3 regions of the Agromyces binzhouensis genome follow, and region 1 is predicted to be linked to each of the others. Evidence: predicted binding sites of a transcription regulator. Region 1 holds the regulator's gene; each other region holds the start of a gene.
What was found. Region 1 encodes HrcA, which represses chaperone genes, less so after heat shock. Its sites were predicted from a motif close to TTNGCACTCGNNNNNNNCGAGTGCNAA; they were not measured.

Region 1 (5,698 bases):
GGCGGCGTCGGGCCGCCGGGCGGGGGCGGCGGCGGGCCGCCTGCGGGCGGCGTCGGCGGGGTGGGAGGTGGTGCGTCGGACATGATGCGTGCTCCTCTGTGGTCGCGCCCGGACAGGGGACGTTCCCTCATGCTGGCATACGCCGACGCGCCGGTCGAGGGATGCCCGACCGGCGCGTCGAAGGCCCGCCCGGCGACCTACTTGATGAGGCGGATGGCGAACGGGTAGCGGTAGTGGTTGCCGTCCTTCGCGGTCATGAAGGCGATGATCGAGAAGATCACGCCGAGGATCCACGGGATGTAGGTGAGGAAGCCGAAGAGTGCGCCGAACCCGAACGTGACGACGGTGATGATCGTCGTCAGCACCCAGAGCGCCACGGTGGCGAGCACCAGCGTGATCTGGAAGTTCAGCGCCTCCTTGCCCTCGGTGTTCGTGAACGAGCCGCGGTCCTTGAAGACGAGCCAGATGATGAGGGACGGCAGGATGCCGAGGATGCCGCCGAGGTGGGCGAACGAGCCCCACTGGACGTCCTGCTCGTGCGAGAGCGGGGCCGCGGGAGTCGGCTGCGGTGCGGCGTTCGGATCCTGCGGCGGGAGGTTGGAGTCGGTCATGTCGGGAGCCTTTCGATGTGGGGAAGCGCACGTGCCGCGGCCGGGGGGCCACGCGGGGTACGGGACGATGCACACGCTATCGGCGCGGCGGACCGCCCGGCAACGGTGTGCACCCTGAATCTCGCGATATGATTAGCAGTCACGTGGGCGGAGTGCCAAGCACGCGTCGTCCGGGTCCGATCGGTCGAGGGAAGCGAGGGTCATGGTCTCCGAACGCAGTCTCGCGGTCCTCCGCGCGATCGTGCAGGACTACGTCGAGTCGCGCGAGCCCGTCGGCTCGAAGACGATCGTCGAGCGCCACCAGTTCGGCGTGTCCGCGGCGACCATCCGCAACGACATGGCCCTCCTCGAGGAGGAGGAGCTCATCGCGGCCCCGCACACGTCGTCCGGGCGCATCCCCACCGACAAGGGCTACCGGGTGTTCGTCGACCAGCTGACCGACATCCGCCCGCTGTCGGCCACGCAGCGGCATGCCATCGAGACCTTCCTCGGCGAGTCGAACGACCTCGACGAACTGCTCGGTCGAACGGTCCGCCTCGTCTCGCAACTGACCCGCCAGCTCGCCGTCGTGCAGTACCCGAGCTTCGCCCGCGCCCGCGTGCGGCACGTCGAGCTCGTCTCGCTCGCGCCGACGCGCGTGCTCTGCATCCTCATCTCCGACAGCGGCCAGGTGGAGCAGCGCCTCGCCGAGCTCGACCAGCCCGCCGACGAGTCCACGCTCGCCCGGCTGCGCGACCGGCTCAACGAGGTGGCCGCCGGCCTCACCATGGCGGATGCCGCGACGGCCCTGTCCGCGGAGACCGAGCACGCCGACCGCGCCCACGCCGAGGTGCTCCACACGCTTGCGGCGACGCTCGCCGACCAGGCGAAGATCGTCCGGTCCGACCGGCTCGTGGTCGCCGGCGCGGCGAACCTCGTGCGCACCGAGCAGGACTTCGCCGGGAACATCCTCGGTGTCATGGAGGCGATCGAGGAACAGGTCGTCATCCTCCGGCTCTTCGGCGAGATGGCCGCCGACGAGGGCATCGCCGTGCGCATCGGCCGCGAGAACGCCGCGTTCGGGCTCGGCGACACCTCCGTGGTGTCGACCTCGTTCGCCGTCCCCGGGCGCGACGTGTCGCGGCTCGGCATCGTCGGGCCCACCCGCATGGACTACTCCCAGAGCATGGCCGCCGTCCGCGCGGTCGCCCGCTACCTCTCCCGCACGCTCGGCGAGAGCTGAACCGCACGGGGCCGCCCAGCGGCGTCCGTCACCGGCAATCGAAAGGAACCCGCCTCACGTGGCCGACCACTACGAGGTCCTCGGCGTCGCACGCGACGCCTCCTCGGACGAGATCAAGAAGGCGTACCGCCGGCTCGCGCGCGAGCTCCACCCCGACGTGAACCCGGGCGCCGAGGCGTCCGAGCGGTTCAAGGAGGTCACGCACGCGTACGACGTGCTCTCCGACCCGAAGCAGCGCCAGCAGTACGACCTCGGCGGGCAGGGCGGGTTCGGCGCCGGCGGTGCCGGGTTCGGCGGCTTCGGCGACATCTTCGAGACGTTCTTCGGCGCGGGGCAGGCCAGCCGCGGGCCGCGGTCGCGCCGCGAGCGCGGCCAGGACGCGCTCATCCGCCTCGAGGTGGGACTCGACGACGTGATCTTCGGCACGCACCGCGACCTCGAGGTCGACACGGCCGTGGTCTGCGAGACCTGTCACGGCTCGTGCTGCAAGCCGGGCACCTCGCCCGTGACGTGCGACATCTGCGGCGGCAGCGGCCACATCCAGCGGGCGGTCCGGTCGCTGCTCGGCAACGTGATGACCTCGAGCCCGTGCGGCTCGTGCCGGGGCTACGGCACCATCATCGCCACGCCGTGCGTCACCTGCCAGGGCCAGGGCCGCGTGCGCGCCCGCCGCACGGTCCCCGTCGACGTGCCCGCCGGGGTCGACACGGGCGTGCGACTGCAGATGCCGGGCTCCGGCGAGGCCGGCCCGGCCGGCGGCCCGAACGGCGACCTCTACCTCGAGATCAAGGTCAGGAACCACGAGGTGTTCAGCCGGAACGGCGACGACCTGCTCTGCACCCTCGAGGTGCAGATGACCGATGCCGTGCTCGGAACCTCGACGAAGGTCGCCGCGCTCGACGGCGACGTCGACCTCGAGCTGAAGCCCGGCGTGCAGTCGGGCGAGATCCTCACCGTCAAGGACCGCGGGATCACGCACCTCCGCGGAAGCGGACGCGGCGACCTGAAGGTCGCGGTGCACGTCGTCACGCCGACCAAGCTCAGCCACAGGGAGCGCGAGCTCGTCGAGCAGCTGGCGAAGCAGCGCAAGGCGCAGCCGCCCCAGCTCGGGCACTTCCAGCAGGGGCTCTTCGCGCGCCTGCGCGACCGGTTCCTGGGCTGACGGCGGGGCGGATGCCGCGATGAGCCACCTCTACCTCGACGAGTCGCTCGACCTCGCCGCGGTGCGGCCCGGCGATGCGGTCGAACTCCACGGCGACGAGGCGCGCCACGCGGTGACGGTGTCCCGGCTGCGCGTCGGCGAGCAGGTCTCGATCGGCGACGGGCGGGGCCGCGTCGTGCGCGGCCCGGTGACCTCCGCGGAGCCGCGCCGGCTCGCGATCGAGGTGGAGACGGTGGCCGACGAGCCGGCGGCCTCGCCCCGGCTGATGCTCGTGCAGGCCCTCGCGAAGGGCGACCGCGACGAACTCGCCGTGCAGGCCGCGACGGAGCTCGGCGTCGACCGCATCGTGCCGTGGTCCGCGACCCGCTCGGTCTCCCGTTGGGAGGGCCCGAAGGCGGCCGAGAAGGGACGCGCCCGCTGGGCGAGCATCGTGCGCGAAGCCGTGAAGCAGTCGCTCCGCGCCCGCATCCCGGCGGTCGAGCCGGTCGCGTCGACGCGCGAACTGCCCGGGCGCCTCGAGGGCGCGCGGATGCTGCTGCTCGTCCCCGGCGCGGAGACGCCGCTCAGCGGCATCCGCCCGGACGGCCGGGACCTCGCGCTCGTCGTCGGCCCGGAGGGCGGCATGGACCCCGCCGAGATCGACCGCCTCGTCGAGGCCGGCGCCGAGCCGGTCCGCCTCGGGGACTCGGTGCTGCGCACCTCGACGGCGGGCCCAGCGGCCATCGCCGTCCTCTCGGTCGCGCTCGGGCGGTGGTGACCCATCCGTCGCTACGATGGAGGGATGAGCGGAACGGCTGAACCCACGGTCTTCGAGCGCATCGCCGCCGGCGAGATCCCGGCGAAGATGGTCGCCGAGACCGACCGCGTCATCGCGTTCCACGACATCGCACCGCAGGCGCCGGTCCACGTGATCGTGACCCCGCGCGTCGGACGGCACCGCGACGTCGTCGAGCTCGCCGCCGACGACCCCGAACTGCTCGCCGAGCTCGTCTCGGTGGCCAAGGGCATCGCCGACGACCTGGCGGGCGGCCAGTTCCGACTCGTCTTCAACACCGGCCCCGACGCGGGCCAGACCGTGTTCCACGTGCACGCCCACGTCCTCGGGGGCGGCCTCAGGGAGGGATCGCTTGGCGGCTGACGACGCGGGGGACCTCCCGCTCTCCGGATCCGAGGTCCGCTCCGACGAGGAGCGACTGAAGATCGACGGCATCGCCATGGTCCGGCTCCTCGGGCCGCAGGACCGCCTCCTCACGACGATCGAACGGGAGTACCCCGGCGTCGACGTGCACGTGCGCGGCAACGAGATCGCCATCCGCGGCGACGCCGAGGACCGGATGCGCGTGCGCCGCCTCGTCGAGGAGCTCCTCGAGCTCGTCCGCGGCGGCGGTGACCCGACACCCATCGAAGTGAGGAGCTCGGCCCGCATGCTCGACGCCGACCCGAATGCCCGACCGTCCGAGCAGCTCGGACAGGTCATCATCTCCAGCCGGGGCAAGTCGATCCGGCCGAAGACCGAGGGCCAGCGCGCCTACGTGGACGCGATCGACGAGCACACCATCGTGTTCGGCATCGGCCCGGCGGGCACCGGCAAGACCTACCTCGCGATGGCGAAGGCCGTCCAGGCGCTGCAGCGCAAGGAGGTCAACCGGATCATCCTGACCCGGCCGGCGGTCGAGGCGGGTGAGCGGCTCGGGTTCCTCCCGGGCACGCTGACCGAGAAGATCGACCCGTACCTGCGCCCGCTCTACGACGCGCTGAACGAGATGATGGACCCCGAGCTCGTGCCGAAGCTGCTCGCGACCGGCACCGTCGAGGTCGCACCGCTCGCGTACATGCGCGGTCGCACGCTGAACGACTCGTTCGTGGTGCTCGACGAGGCGCAGAACACGACGCCCGAGCAGATGAAGATGTTCCTCACGCGGCTCGGCTTCGGCTCCAAGATGGTCGTCACCGGCGACATCACGCAGGTCGACCTCCCGGGCGGCTCCAGCGGACTGCGGCTCGTCACCCGCATCCTCGACGGCGTCGACGACATCCACTTCGCCCGGCTGACCAGCGACGACGTCGTCCGGCACTCGCTCGTCGGCCGCATCGTCGACGCCTACACCGAGTACGACCAGCGCACCCAGGCGCAGCGGTACGAGCGCGAGCAGGCGCGCGAGTTCGCGAACCGCGCCGAGCGTCGCGGCGCCGACCGGCGCGGCGCGCAGGGCCCGCGCGACCACCTCCCGAGGAAGAGGCAGCCGTGAGCATCGAGATCAACAACGAGTCGTCGATCGAGGTCGACGAATCCGCGCTCCAGCGACTCGCGGTCTACGCGCTCGACATGATGCACGTGCACGCCGACGCCGAGCTCGCCATCGTGCTCGTCGACGAGGGCGCCATGGAGCAGCTGCACGTGCAGTGGATGGACGAGCCCGGGCCGACTGACGTGCTGAGCTTCCCCATGGACGAGCTGCGTCCCGGCACCGCCGAGGAACCGGCCCCGCCCGGCCTCCTCGGAGACGTCGTGCTCTGCCCGCAGGTCGCCGAGACCCAGGCGAAGGCGGCGGGCCACGCACTGCTCGACGAACTGCTGCTGCTCACCACGCACGGGATCCTCCACCTGCTCGGCTTCGACCACGCCGATCGCGACGAGGAGAAGGAGATGTTCGGGATCCAGCGCGACATCCTCGTCGGCTTCTCGATGCAGGAGCGTCGGCG
Region 2 (5,698 bases), on a different contig from region 1:
GGGCGGATGCCGCGGGCATCGCGCTGCGCATCCCGCCGCTGTCACTCTGCACCGACAACGGCGCGATGATCGCCGCGCTCGGCGCGCGTCTCATCATGGCCGGGCACGAACCGTCGTCGCTGGAGTTCGGCGCCGACTCGACGCTCCCGGTGACGGACATCCAGACCTGATCCGGGCCCTCACCGCGATGGGTACTTGTGCCCGCGCGGGACGTCCGAGCCGCGCGCTAGGGTGAGCGAAGAAACCCCGCGTTCGCGGGGCGGACGACCCGCGCCGCGAGCGTTGACAGCACCCCGCGGCGCTGCCAGCATGGCCGGGTCCGCGCTTGCACGAGAGGAAACCGCACCCATGACCGACCCCAACACGCCCGATCCGAACGCGTCGAACGTCCCGCCGCCTCCGCCCGCTCCGCCGGCCCAGCCGGCGCCGTCGTACGGTGCGACCCCGTCGTACGGCGCCCCGGCGCCGCAGAAGACCAACGTCCTCGCCATCGTCTCGCTGGTGTCGTCGTTCTTCATCTCGCTCGTCGCCATCATCACCGGCCACATCGCGCTGAGCCAGATCAAGAAGACCGGCGAGCAGGGCCGCGGCCTCGCGATCGCCGGCCTCATCATCGGGTACGTCGGGCTGGTGGTCGGCATCATCATCGCGATCGTGTGGTTCGCGATCCTCGGCGCCGCGATCAGCAGCGGCTCGTACACGTACACGAACTGATCCGCCCGCAGCACGGAAGGGGCTCGGCATGAGCGATCCCACCAACCCGGACAAGCCGACGGAGCCGGCACCGCCGACGCCGACGGAACCGACGGTGCCGGTGGAGCCCGCCGAGCCCGCCGTGCCCGCAGAGCCGGTCGAGCCGACCGTGCCCGCGGAGCCGGTCGAGCCGACCGTGCCCGCGGAGCCGGTCGAGCCGACCGTGCCTGCGGAGCCGCGGCCGGAGCCGCCGGAGGCCCCCGAGCCTGCGGTCGCACCCGAGCCGCCGGGTGCGCCCGTTCCGCCGCCGGCACCGCCCGCACCGCCGGCACCGCCCGCGGCCCCCGGCTCGCCGGCGACGCCGTACGGTGCCCCGTCCGCGGCCGCGCCGACCGTCGGCGGGCCGTTCGACGCTGCGCCCTCGGGTGCCGTCGGCGGCCCCGCCCCGGCGCCTCCCGCCGGCGGGTACGGGGGGTATGGCGGGTACGGCGCCGCCGGAACGGCGCCCGCGCCCGCCCGGCCGACGCCCGTGCTCAGCCTGATCTCGCTCATCGCCGGCATCATCGGCGTCATCGGCTCACCGGTCGTGTTCATCCCGTTCGTCGGCGGCGTGCTGCAGCTCTTCGTCCCGGCCGCGGCGATCGTGCTCGGCTTCCTCGGACGCCGCAAGGAGCCCGTCGCCAAGGGGATGTGGCTGACGGGTCTCATCCTCGGCTTCGTCGGCATCGGCTTCGCACTCCTCTCGTTCCTCCTGTGGGGAATGCTGTTCTCGATCGGCAGCGGCTACGGCTACGGCTACTGAGGCGAGCACATGACCGACGAGCGTCCGGCGCGACCACACGATCCGGGAACCGACGGGGCACCGGGGACGACACCACCGCCGTACGGTCCTGCGGAGCGTCCGGCGTCGACCGATCCCGAGCGCCTGACGGCGGCCGACGCGCCGTCCGCTCCGGCCCGCGAGTTCGACGTCCCCTACGACACGGGGGCGCTGCACGGGCTCCCGACCGGCCAGCTCCTCACCGTCGGGCGACCCCTTCCCGAGCCGCTCGAGGCGGCGGAGTACGAGGACGAGGAGGAGCAGCGCCGAATCTACAGCCAGGTCGGCGCGGTCATCGGCTCGATCGGCGCCGTCGCGTCGCTCTTCGTCGGCTGGATGTTCCCGCTGTCGGTCGCAGCGATCGTCTTCGGCGTGCTCGGACTGCGGCGCGAGGAGCACGGCCGGATCCTCGCGTTCGTCGGCATCGGGACCGGCGTCACCGGTCTCGTCTTCTCCGGCGTCTGGCTCGGGTACTACGCGATCGTCTTCGGCGCGCTCTCGACCGCCTGAGGGCGCCCGCGGCGCTCAGAGCCGCTCGACGAGGATCGCGACGTGGCGGCCCTCCTCGCGCGTGAGCACGACGGTCGCCGAGACGTCGCCCTTGAGCTTCAGGCGGGTCCGGAGGGCGGCCGGATCGACGTCCACTCCGCGCTTCTTGATCTCGAGCGCGCCCACGCCGCGCTCCTGCAGCGCCCGCCGAAGGCCGCGCTCGTCCGCGGGGAGGCGCTCGATCACGCGGAACCCCCTCGCGAACGGGGTGTCGACCTCGCGGTCGCCGGTCAGGTACGCGATGCCCTCGCTCAGCATCCACGCGCCCATGGATCGGGCGAGATCGCCGATGAGGCGGGCGCGGATGACCGCGCCGTCGGGCTCGTAGAGGTAGTCGCCGAGGGGGCCGACGGGGGCGTCCTCGGCGTCGGACGATGCGACGAGCTCCTGCGCGCCGTCGCCCCGGATCACGAGCGCCGCCCGGCCGATGCCTGCACGGGCGAGTGCGCCCGTCCAGACGACGAGCTCGACGACGTCGCCGTCGACCGACACCCACTGCGCTTCCGCGCCGTCGGGCACGAGATCGCGGTCGGTGCCGGGTCCGAGCTTCACGCCGACCGGCATCCGATCGGCGAGGGCGAACACGAAGTCGAGCGGAGGGGAGTAGTCCGCGGCGTCGGCGAGCCTCGTCGTCGTGCCGCCCGAGGTGGTGCGCCGTGCGGGGTCGAGCCACGCGGCGTCGATGCCGCCGAGCGAGACGTCCTCGGCGCGGGCGTGGAGCACGCGCACCTTCGGGAACGGCGTGAGGTTGAACGCGGCGACGGCGGCCGTGACCTCATCGGCCTCGGCCGCGGTCACGTCCAGGTCGACCGCGGCGAGGGCGAGCGCGTCGCCGCCGATGCCGCACCCGAGGTCGGCCACGTGCCGGAGCCCGGCGCGGGCGAATCGGCCGGCGTGCAGCGCCGCGACGCGCAGCCGGGTGGCCTGCTCGAGGCCGGGCTCGGTGAACAGCATGCGGTCCGCGAACTCGCCGAACTTCGCCCGCGCCTTCGAACGGAGCCGCGACTGGCTGAGGACCGCCGCGACGAGGCCCGGATCGTGGCCCTGCTTGCGGAGGTCGGCGACGGTCTTCACGACGTCGGCCTTGGAGGAGTACGGCGGCAGCGAGTCGAGCAGCGTGAGCCCGTCGGTAGAGAGCAGCCTCACCAGCTCGTCGCGTTCCACGCCGACACGCTAGCACCGTGGCATCCGCTGGCACTCACGTTGCACGAGTGCCAGAACCGCCATAGACTCCCTTTAGCACTCTCACTCAGAGGCTGCTAACCCCAGTCTTCGTCAAGAAAGAGGTCAACCGTGTCGGTTTCCATCAAGCCGCTCGAGGATCGAATCGTCATCAAGCAGGTCGAGGCCGAGCAGACCACCGCCTCCGGCCTGGTCATCCCCGACACCGCCAAGGAGAAGCCCCAGGAGGGCGAGGTCGTGGCGGTCGGCCCGGGCCGGATCGACGACAACGGCAACCGTGTCCCGCTCGACGTGGCCGTCGGCGACAAGGTGATCTACTCCAAGTACGGCGGCACCGAGGTGAAGTTCGGCGGCGACGACTTCCTCGTCCTGTCGGCCCGCGACGTCCTCGCGGTCGTCGTCCGCTAGTCGACACCGACATCCTCGCGGCCCGGATGCCTCTGGCATCCGGGCCGCGTCGTCGTCTCCGGTCCTCGCCTCGACGGCAGGGCCGCGACGAGCCCGGCGGGATGTCGACGGAGGTCGGCAGTCGGCGCGCGCCGACGGGTCGGAGGTCGCGCGTAGGCTGACACGGTGTCATCCGCTCCGTCCACCGGCGCACCGGCGCGCGTCAGGCCAGACGGCGTGAGTCGCGCCGGGATCGCCTACGCCGTCTCCGCCTACGCGCTGTGGGGGTTCCTCCCCGTCTACTTCATCGCCCTCGCGCCGAGCGGGCCGATCGAGATCGTGGCGATGCGCATCCTGCTCTCGCTCGTCTTCTGCGCCGTCCTGATCGCGGTCACGCGCACCTGGCGCGCGTTCCGCGCGCTCATGCGCGATCGGCGCGTGGTGCTGATCATGGGCCTGGCCGGCGTGCTGATCTTCGTGAACTGGCTCACGTACGTCTACGCTGCGCTCACCGGGCACGTCGTCGAGGCCGCGCTGGGGTACTTCATCAACCCGATCGTGACCGTGTTCCTCGGGGTCATCGTGCTCCGCGAGCGGTTGAACGCCGTGCAGTGGACGGCCGTCGGGATCTCGATCGTCGCCGTGGTCGTGCTCACCGTCGGGTACGGGCAGATGCCGTGGATCGCGCTCGTCCTGGCCTTCAGCTTCGGCTTCTACGGCCTGATCAAGAAGCGGGTCGGCCACCGTGTCGACGCGGTCTCCGGCCTCACCCTCGAGACCGCGTGGCTCGCACCCGTCGCGGCGATCCTCCTCGTGGTCGTCGCGTCGACGACCGGGCTCACCATCGGCTCCGCGAGCGGATGGCACACCGTGCTGCTGCTCTCCGCCGGCGCGGTGACCGCGATCCCGCTCCTCCTGTTCGCCGCCGCGTCGCGACGCCTCCCGCTGATCTACATGGGGTTCATCCAGTACTTCGCCCCATTCATCCAGTTCGTCGTCGGCGTCGTCGTCCTCGGCGAGCCGATGCCGCCGGAGCGATGGGCCGGGTTCGGCCTCGTCTGGCTGGCGCTCGTCGTGCTCACCTTCGACCTCCTCCGCGGGGCGCGAGCCGCTCGGCGGGCTGCGAACCTCGAGCCCGTCTGAGCGCCTTCGAGGCCCCCGTACTGGGGCTGGATCGTCGCGGTCCGAAGCGTGGCCCGATGGCGGATTTCGTGGCGGAATCGCAGGAATCGTGCGGAGAATCGCGCGTCAGTGTCGCTCAGGTAACGATTCCGTGTGCGTTACCGGGTTGTGATCGAGGCAATCTTGTTTCCACTGTGGGCGGGCAATACGGTCGATACATCGGCGTCGCCAGACGCTGTTTCAGTACCGATCCTTCAGTCCCAAGGAGCATCATGAGCGTATTCGCGAGGGCCACCGGCTCGCGCTCGGCTCGCGCGGCTTGGACGGGCATCGCCATTGCTGGCGTTTCCGCCCTCCTCCTCACCGCGTGCAGCACGGGCGGCACCACCCCGGAAGAGTCCGAGGAGCCGGCCGACACCGGCGACGCCCTGCCCATCGAGGCTGGTGAGCGCGACCTCACCCTGAAGGTCGGCACCATCCTGCCGCAGTCCGGCACCCTCGCCTTCCTCGGCCCGCCCGAGGAAGCCGGTGTCGCACTCGCCGCCGAGGAGATCAACGAGGCCGACGCAGGCATCCAGGTCGAGGTCGTCTACCGCGACTCCGGCGACACCACCACCGACATCGCCACCGTCTCGGTCACCGACCTCCTCTCGCAGGACGTCTCGGCGATCATCGGCGCCGCCTCGTCGGGTGTGTCGTTCACGGTCATCGACCAGATCACCTCCGCCGGTGTCGTCCACTTCTCGCCGGCCAACACGTCGCCCGACTTCACGGACTACGACGACAACGGCCTCTACTTCCGCACCGCGCCGTCCGACCTCCTCCAGGGCGAGGTCCTCGGCAACCTGATCGCGGAGGACGGCGCGTCGACGCTCGGCCTCCTGGTCCTCAACGACCCGTACGGCACGGGTCTCGCGGCTGCGACGACGGAGGCCTTCGAGGCAG
Region 3 (5,698 bases), on a different contig from region 1:
TCAGCATCATCGTGCCGTGCCACCGCGTGGTCGGCGCCGACGGGTCGCTCACCGGCTACGCCGGCGGGCTCGAGCGCAAGCGTCGGTTGCTCGAACTCGAGGGCGCCGAGGTCGTCGCGCAGCGCCGCCTCTTCTGACGCGCCGCGGGCGCCGCGGCGTCATCCGTCACCTGTCACCTCTGTCACCTGGTCTCACCGGAGTGCGGTTTCTGCGTTGGAGTGCGGGTTGGTTCCGTACTCGAACGCACAAGTCGCACTTGGATGGGGGGCGTGGCGTGCGGTGAGCGCCGAGCGCCGAGCGCCGTTCCGTGCGAATGCAGGACGAGACGCGCTGCGGCGCCTCATGTACGCCCATGATCCGCCTCATCCTGCGTATTCGGCCGGGTCGGTCGGGTCGGGTCGAGCGCGACCCCGACCCGCGCGGTGCGAACGCACCATCCGCCCTGCCCGAAGGCGACGGCCGCGCCGACGCCGCGTCACGCGACGGAGAGCGGCGTCCGGATCGCGCCGATCAGAAGGTACCTGATCGAGACACGCCGGAAACACTGCGGCGATACGGTGACGTCACCGCTGAGGCCCGAGCGCGGTGAGCAAAGCCCCCAACGCCCGTGCAGGACCCATCGGAAGAGGCACGTCATGAAGCTGCTCCACATCATCGCCAGCCCGCGCAGCCAGGCATCCAACACGCTCCGGGTCTCGAACGCGCTCCTCGACGCGCTCGGCGAGCGGATCGCCGACCTGGAGGTCGAGGAGGTCGAGCTGTTCCAGGCCGACCTGCCCGCCATCGCGGGCGACAACATCGAGGCGAAGTACACGCTGATGGTCGGCCAGCCCATCGACAAGAGCCACGCCGAATCCTGGAAGCAGATCGAGCGCGAGATCGACCGGTTCACGCACGCCGACGCCTACGTGATCTCCACGCCGATGTGGAACCTCAGCATCCCCTACGCGCTCAAGTACTACATCGACTGCATCGTGCAGCCGGGATACATGTTCCGCTACGACGAACTCGGCCGCGCGCTCCCCCTCGTGCACGGCAAGAAGATGGTCGTCGTCACGTCGCGGGGCGGCGACTACTCCGAGGCGAGCCCGCTGCATGCCTTCGACTTCCAGGAGCCGTACCTGCGTGCGATCTTCGCATTCGTCGGCATCACCGACGTGACCTTCGTGAACGCGCAGACGATGGATGTCTCGCCGGAGTTCCGCACGGCCTCGACCACGAACGCGATCGACGAGGTCCTGCGCGTCGCGGGCTCCGAGGATTGGGCCACGCTCGGCGGCGCCGCCGCCTGACGGTTTCTCGGCATCGGCCGTACCTCGCGCCCGGGCGCGTCGGTCCTGCCGGTGAACGCAGGATGAGCCGCGTCTCGGGCTCCGAACGGGGACCCATAGGCCGGCTCATCCTGCGAATTCAGGGGGCGAGCCCCGCGCGCCGAGTGGAAACTGCGCGCGAGCGCGGGAATTGAGACGGGTGTGGGACGCGAACGCAGGATGAGCTGCGTCACGGGGTCGAGCGAGGGCACATGGTTCGGCTCATCCTGCGAACGCGGCTGCCCGAGCCTGCGCCGAGTGAAGCCTTCGAGCGATCTGCGCGTATTGAGACGAGTGTGGGACGCGAAAACAGGATGAGCCGCGTCACGGCCTCGCAAGAGGTCCCGTAGTGCGGCTCATCCTGCGAATGCGGATACCCGAGCCCGCGCGTCCGCCGCGACACCGGCCGGGGCCCGGGAGGGCCGCGCGCGCGCCCGCGCGGCCCCCCGGCCGGCGTGATCGCCCTCCGCGAACGGCGGGCCCAAAGTCTTAGCACTCTCACGTCGAGAGTGCTAATCTCGGATCAAGTTGAGTCGAGGGGACTCAACTCCAGATCTCACGAGAGGAGACGCTCATGGCAATGAGCTGGGACCCGTTCCGCGACCTCGACCGTCTCGCGGCGAGCATGATCGACTCGAGCCGAGGCCCGCGGATGATGCCGATCGACCTGCACCGCGACGGTGACCACTACGTCCTGTCCGCCGACCTGCCCGGGGTCGACCCCGGTTCGATCGACATCGACGTCGACGGCCAGCTGATGACCATCCGCGCCGAGCGCACGCTGCGCAACGACGAGAACGTGCGGTGGCTCGTGCACGAGCGGCCGAGCGGGTCGTTCCTGCGCCAGCTCACCCTCGGCGAGGGCATCGACACCACCGGCATCAGCGCCCACTACGACAACGGCGTGCTGAGCGTGATCATCCCGGTGTCCGAGCGCGCGAAGCCGCGCAAGGTCGAGGTGCGCTCCGCGGCCGACGACGTCGTCACGCCCGAGGTGACCTCCAGCGGCAGCTGACCCGGCGCGCCCCGCGAGGGGTCGTCGGGCCGACCGGCACGGCGGGGCGGATGCGCGGCATCCGCCCCGCCGCCGTGTGTCCGGCCGGGTTCGTGACGCCGCCCGGGCCGCCCGGCACTGCGCGGGCGGCCGCGGCCCGTGACCGTCCGGTCGAGTTCGGCCGAACCGCGCGTGAAGGGCAGCGGAGAATCGGTCGAAGCCGTACGATCGGCGTACGCGCGAGCCCGCGCACCCGACCGCCACCCCACGCCGACCCGCGGCGCCCCGCCGCTCCGCCGACACGACGCCCCCGATCCCCTCGGAGCACCCCGTTGAGAGCCCCCGCCGATGACGAGCCCATGCCCGACTTCGGTGCGCCCGGCGACCGCCCGGGCCACGCTCAGCGCGGCCGACGCTCGCGCGACGGGGGCGCGTCCGACGAGGTCGGCGTGCTCGAGCGGGATCGCTGGGCCATGCGTGCGAGCGCGAGCCCGGGACGCCGTCCGCGCCGCCGCGCCGCGACGGTCGTGCTCGACTCCGACGAGCACGCGGATCCCGACCGGCGCCGGTATTTCCTGAGTTCGCTGCAGCCCAGCGGCGACTACGAGGCCGTGATCGTCGCGATCACCGATGGCTCCAGCCGCCGCTACTTCAGTTCGCGCGACGGCTCGCACTTCATCGAGGTCGACGAGCTCTCGTTCGAGCAGCGACGCAAGAGCGGAACGCGATCCCTGCTCGAGATCGGCGAGCACGAGCTGCGCGAGCTCGAGGGTGCGCTCATCTTCGTGCGGCCGCTCGACGGTCGCGACCCGATCGCCGAGGTCGCCGCAGCGAAGAAGGCGTCGCTCGAGGCGACGCGTCCGTTGGCGATCGTGCCGGTGACCGCGCCAGGCGCGGTCGATGCGACGACGGATGCCGCGGCCGGCGGCTCCGCGGACGCCCTCGGGTCGGGCGCCGACGCCGCGCCGGCCGAGGCCGCAGCGGATCGCGCCCACTCCGAATCGTTTGGGTCTGCTGCGGCGGTCGAGTCGTCGGACGCGGACGCGGACGCGGACGCGGATGCGGACGTGCCGCCGGGGCCGCGGCGCTCGACGTTCGAGCCGGTGGTGCCGAAGCCGTCGGCCGGCGTGCCCGCCGACGACGCGGATGCCGCCGCGGGTGCCCCTGCGGACCGCGACGCAGACGCGGGGGACGAAGCCGAGTCACCGGCCGGAGCCGAGTCGCCCGCCGACGCCGGATCGCCGGTCGGAGCCGGATTACGCGTCGGAGCCGAGTCGCTGGCCCGAACCGAGTCGCCGGCCGGGGCCGAGTTGCCCGCCGAAGCCGAGTCGCCCGCCGAAGCCGGATCGCCGGCCGAAGCCAAGTTGCCCTCCGAGGCCGAGCCGCACGCCGAAGCCGAGCCGCCGGCCCGAGAAGAGTCGCCGGCCGAAGCCGAGGCCGAATACGCTGCCGCACCCGACGCCGCTGTCGAAACCGACGCCGTCGTCGATGGCCGCACCGCTACGGCCGAGGCCGGCGCCGCCGACGGAGTCCACCCGGCCGCCGTCCACGACCCGGCGGCATCCGACCGGGCGCTCGCGCCCAGCCCCGCGACCACGGCACGGCCCGATGCCGTGCCTGCCGAGGCATCCTTTGCCGACGCCGTTGCCGACGCCGACGCCGACGCCGACGCCCCAGCCCACGAGCCGGCCGCGCCGCACCCGGCCGCGCCGCGCTCGCACGGGTCGCTCTCCGCGCTCGACGCCGTCGCGCAGGTCGCGCTCGCGAAGGGCATCGCGTTCGCCGCGCACCGCGGCCAGCTCGACAAGAGCGGCACGCCGTACATCGACCATCCGGGTCGTATCGCCGAGCGGTTCGATCCGGTCACCGACCCGATCGCGGCGGCGGCGGCGTGGTTGCACGACGTGCTCGAGGACACGCCGATCACCTCGCGCGAGCTGTTCGAGGCGGGCGTGCTGCTCGAGGTCGTCGGCGTCGTCGAGCTCCTCACGCGCCGGCCCGAGATCACGCCCGACGAGTACTACGCGCGCATCCGGCGCCATCCGGTCGCGCTGCGCGTCAAGCTCGCCGACATCGACGACAACACCGCGCCCTGGCGGCTGCGCCGCCTCGACTTCGCCAAGCAGGCGCGCCTCGCCGAGAAGTACCGCCACGCGCGTCGCGCGCTCGGCGTGGACTGACGGGCCCCGGGACCTTCGGCCCGGGTGGCGCGGCCGCCACCGCGAGTAGCGTGTGGCCCGCGTCCGGCCGAGCCGTGAGACAAGAGCGGGAGTACCGGGTTTCAGGCGGCCTTCCCTTCGGGGCTGCGCCAAGCAGAGCACGGCTGGTCCCACCCGCCGCCGGACGCGATGTCGCGGGTGGGCGCCGACGGCGTCAGGCGGATGCCGCGGCATCCGCCCGGTCGAAGACGAGCGCCTGCAGCAGCAGCTCGAGCGAGTGCTGCACGCGGTCGTCGGGCCAGCCCTCCGGATCCTCGACCGACTTCACCTCGTAGCCGCGGCAGTAGAGGTAGAGGATGTCGGCGATCCGTGCGGCCTCCTCGCGGTCGGCGGCGCGTGCGCCGTCGAGGAAGCTCTCGTAGGTGGCATCCGTCACCGTGCGGAGCAGGTCGTAGGCGCGGTCGTGGCCGGCGCGCACGTCGGCGATGACCTCGATCCAGAGGCTGCGGAACACGGATTCCTCGGGGGAGGAGGTGCACATCCAACGCGTGAGGGCGGCGAGTCGCTCGACGCCGACGAGGCCGCCGAGCTCGTCGCGGCGCTCGTCGTCCCAGCGGGCTCGGGCGAGTTCGAGGGCGTTCGCCATGAGCTCGGCGCGGCTCGGCACGAAGTGCGTGATGAACGCGGTGGAGCGGCCGAGTCGCTCGGCGACCGCGCGCAGGGTGACCGCGTGCGTGCCGCGCTCCTGGGCGACGGCGACCGTGGCGCGCGCGATGTCGGCCAGGCGTTCGGCGGTGTCGACTTCGGCCGGCAACGGCGGCTCCCTTCCGGCGGGGCGGATGCCGCGGCATCCGCTCGTTGACATTCCGACGGGCACCACACTAACGTCGCTGCAGGTGTTGTGAAACACTGTTTGAAAAAAGATGGAGGACGTGTGGCGGGCGACGGAGTCACCAATGGCGGGGTCTCGTTCTGGATGCAGCAGGTCGGCGTGCCGGCCGAGCGCCCCGCGCTCGCGGGCGACCTCGACGTCGACGTCGCGATCGTCGGCGGCGGCTACACCGGCCTCTGGACCGCGTACTACCTCAAGCGCGACCAGCCCGACCTGCGGATCGCGGTGCTCGAGCAGCGGTTCGCGGGCTTCGGCGCCTCCGGCCGCAACGGCGGATGGCTCACCAACTCGGTCACGGGCGGTCGCGAGCAGTACGCGAAGAGCCACGGCCGCGACGCCGCGA

Region 2: the regulator HrcA is predicted to act here: its motif matches at 3,254-3,280, upstream of groES (co-chaperone GroES).
Region 3: the regulator HrcA is predicted to act here: its motif matches at 1,800-1,826, upstream of ACFVHK_RS07155 (Hsp20/alpha crystallin family protein).

The regions. Positions count from the first base shown of each region.
Region 1 is NZ_JBHXVJ010000005.1:192,601-198,298, reverse strand. Features, by position in the region: gene ACFVHK_RS10490 (DUF4870 domain-containing protein) at 1-83, opposite strand, end outside; gene ACFVHK_RS10485 (DUF4870 domain-containing protein) at 198-611, opposite strand; gene hrcA (heat-inducible transcriptional repressor HrcA) at 814-1,833, shown strand; gene dnaJ (molecular chaperone DnaJ) at 1,892-2,995, shown strand; gene ACFVHK_RS10470 (16S rRNA (uracil(1498)-N(3))-methyltransferase) at 3,015-3,752, shown strand; gene ACFVHK_RS10465 (histidine triad nucleotide-binding protein) at 3,777-4,133, shown strand; gene ACFVHK_RS10460 (PhoH family protein) at 4,210-5,244, shown strand; gene ybeY (rRNA maturation RNase YbeY) at 5,241-5,698, shown strand, end outside.
Region 2 is NZ_JBHXVJ010000003.1:43,739-49,436, reverse strand. Features, by position in the region: gene tsaD (tRNA (adenosine(37)-N6)-threonylcarbamoyltransferase complex transferase subunit TsaD) at 1-170, shown strand, start outside; gene ACFVHK_RS06000 (DUF4190 domain-containing protein) at 349-714, shown strand; gene ACFVHK_RS05995 (DUF4190 domain-containing protein) at 743-1,495, shown strand; gene ACFVHK_RS05990 (hypothetical protein) at 1,505-2,023, shown strand; gene ACFVHK_RS05985 (class I SAM-dependent methyltransferase) at 2,039-3,226, opposite strand; gene groES (co-chaperone GroES) at 3,356-3,652, shown strand; gene rarD (EamA family transporter RarD) at 3,818-4,774, shown strand; gene ACFVHK_RS05970 (ABC transporter substrate-binding protein) at 5,026-5,698, shown strand, end outside.
Region 3 is NZ_JBHXVJ010000003.1:279,339-285,036, reverse strand. Features, by position in the region: gene ACFVHK_RS07165 (methylated-DNA--[protein]-cysteine S-methyltransferase) at 1-137, shown strand, start outside; gene ACFVHK_RS07160 (FMN-dependent NADH-azoreductase) at 636-1,292, shown strand; gene ACFVHK_RS07155 (Hsp20/alpha crystallin family protein) at 1,885-2,325, shown strand; gene ACFVHK_RS07150 (hypothetical protein) at 2,637-4,484, shown strand; gene ACFVHK_RS07145 (TetR family transcriptional regulator) at 4,678-5,277, opposite strand; gene ACFVHK_RS07140 (NAD(P)/FAD-dependent oxidoreductase) at 5,440-5,698, shown strand, end outside.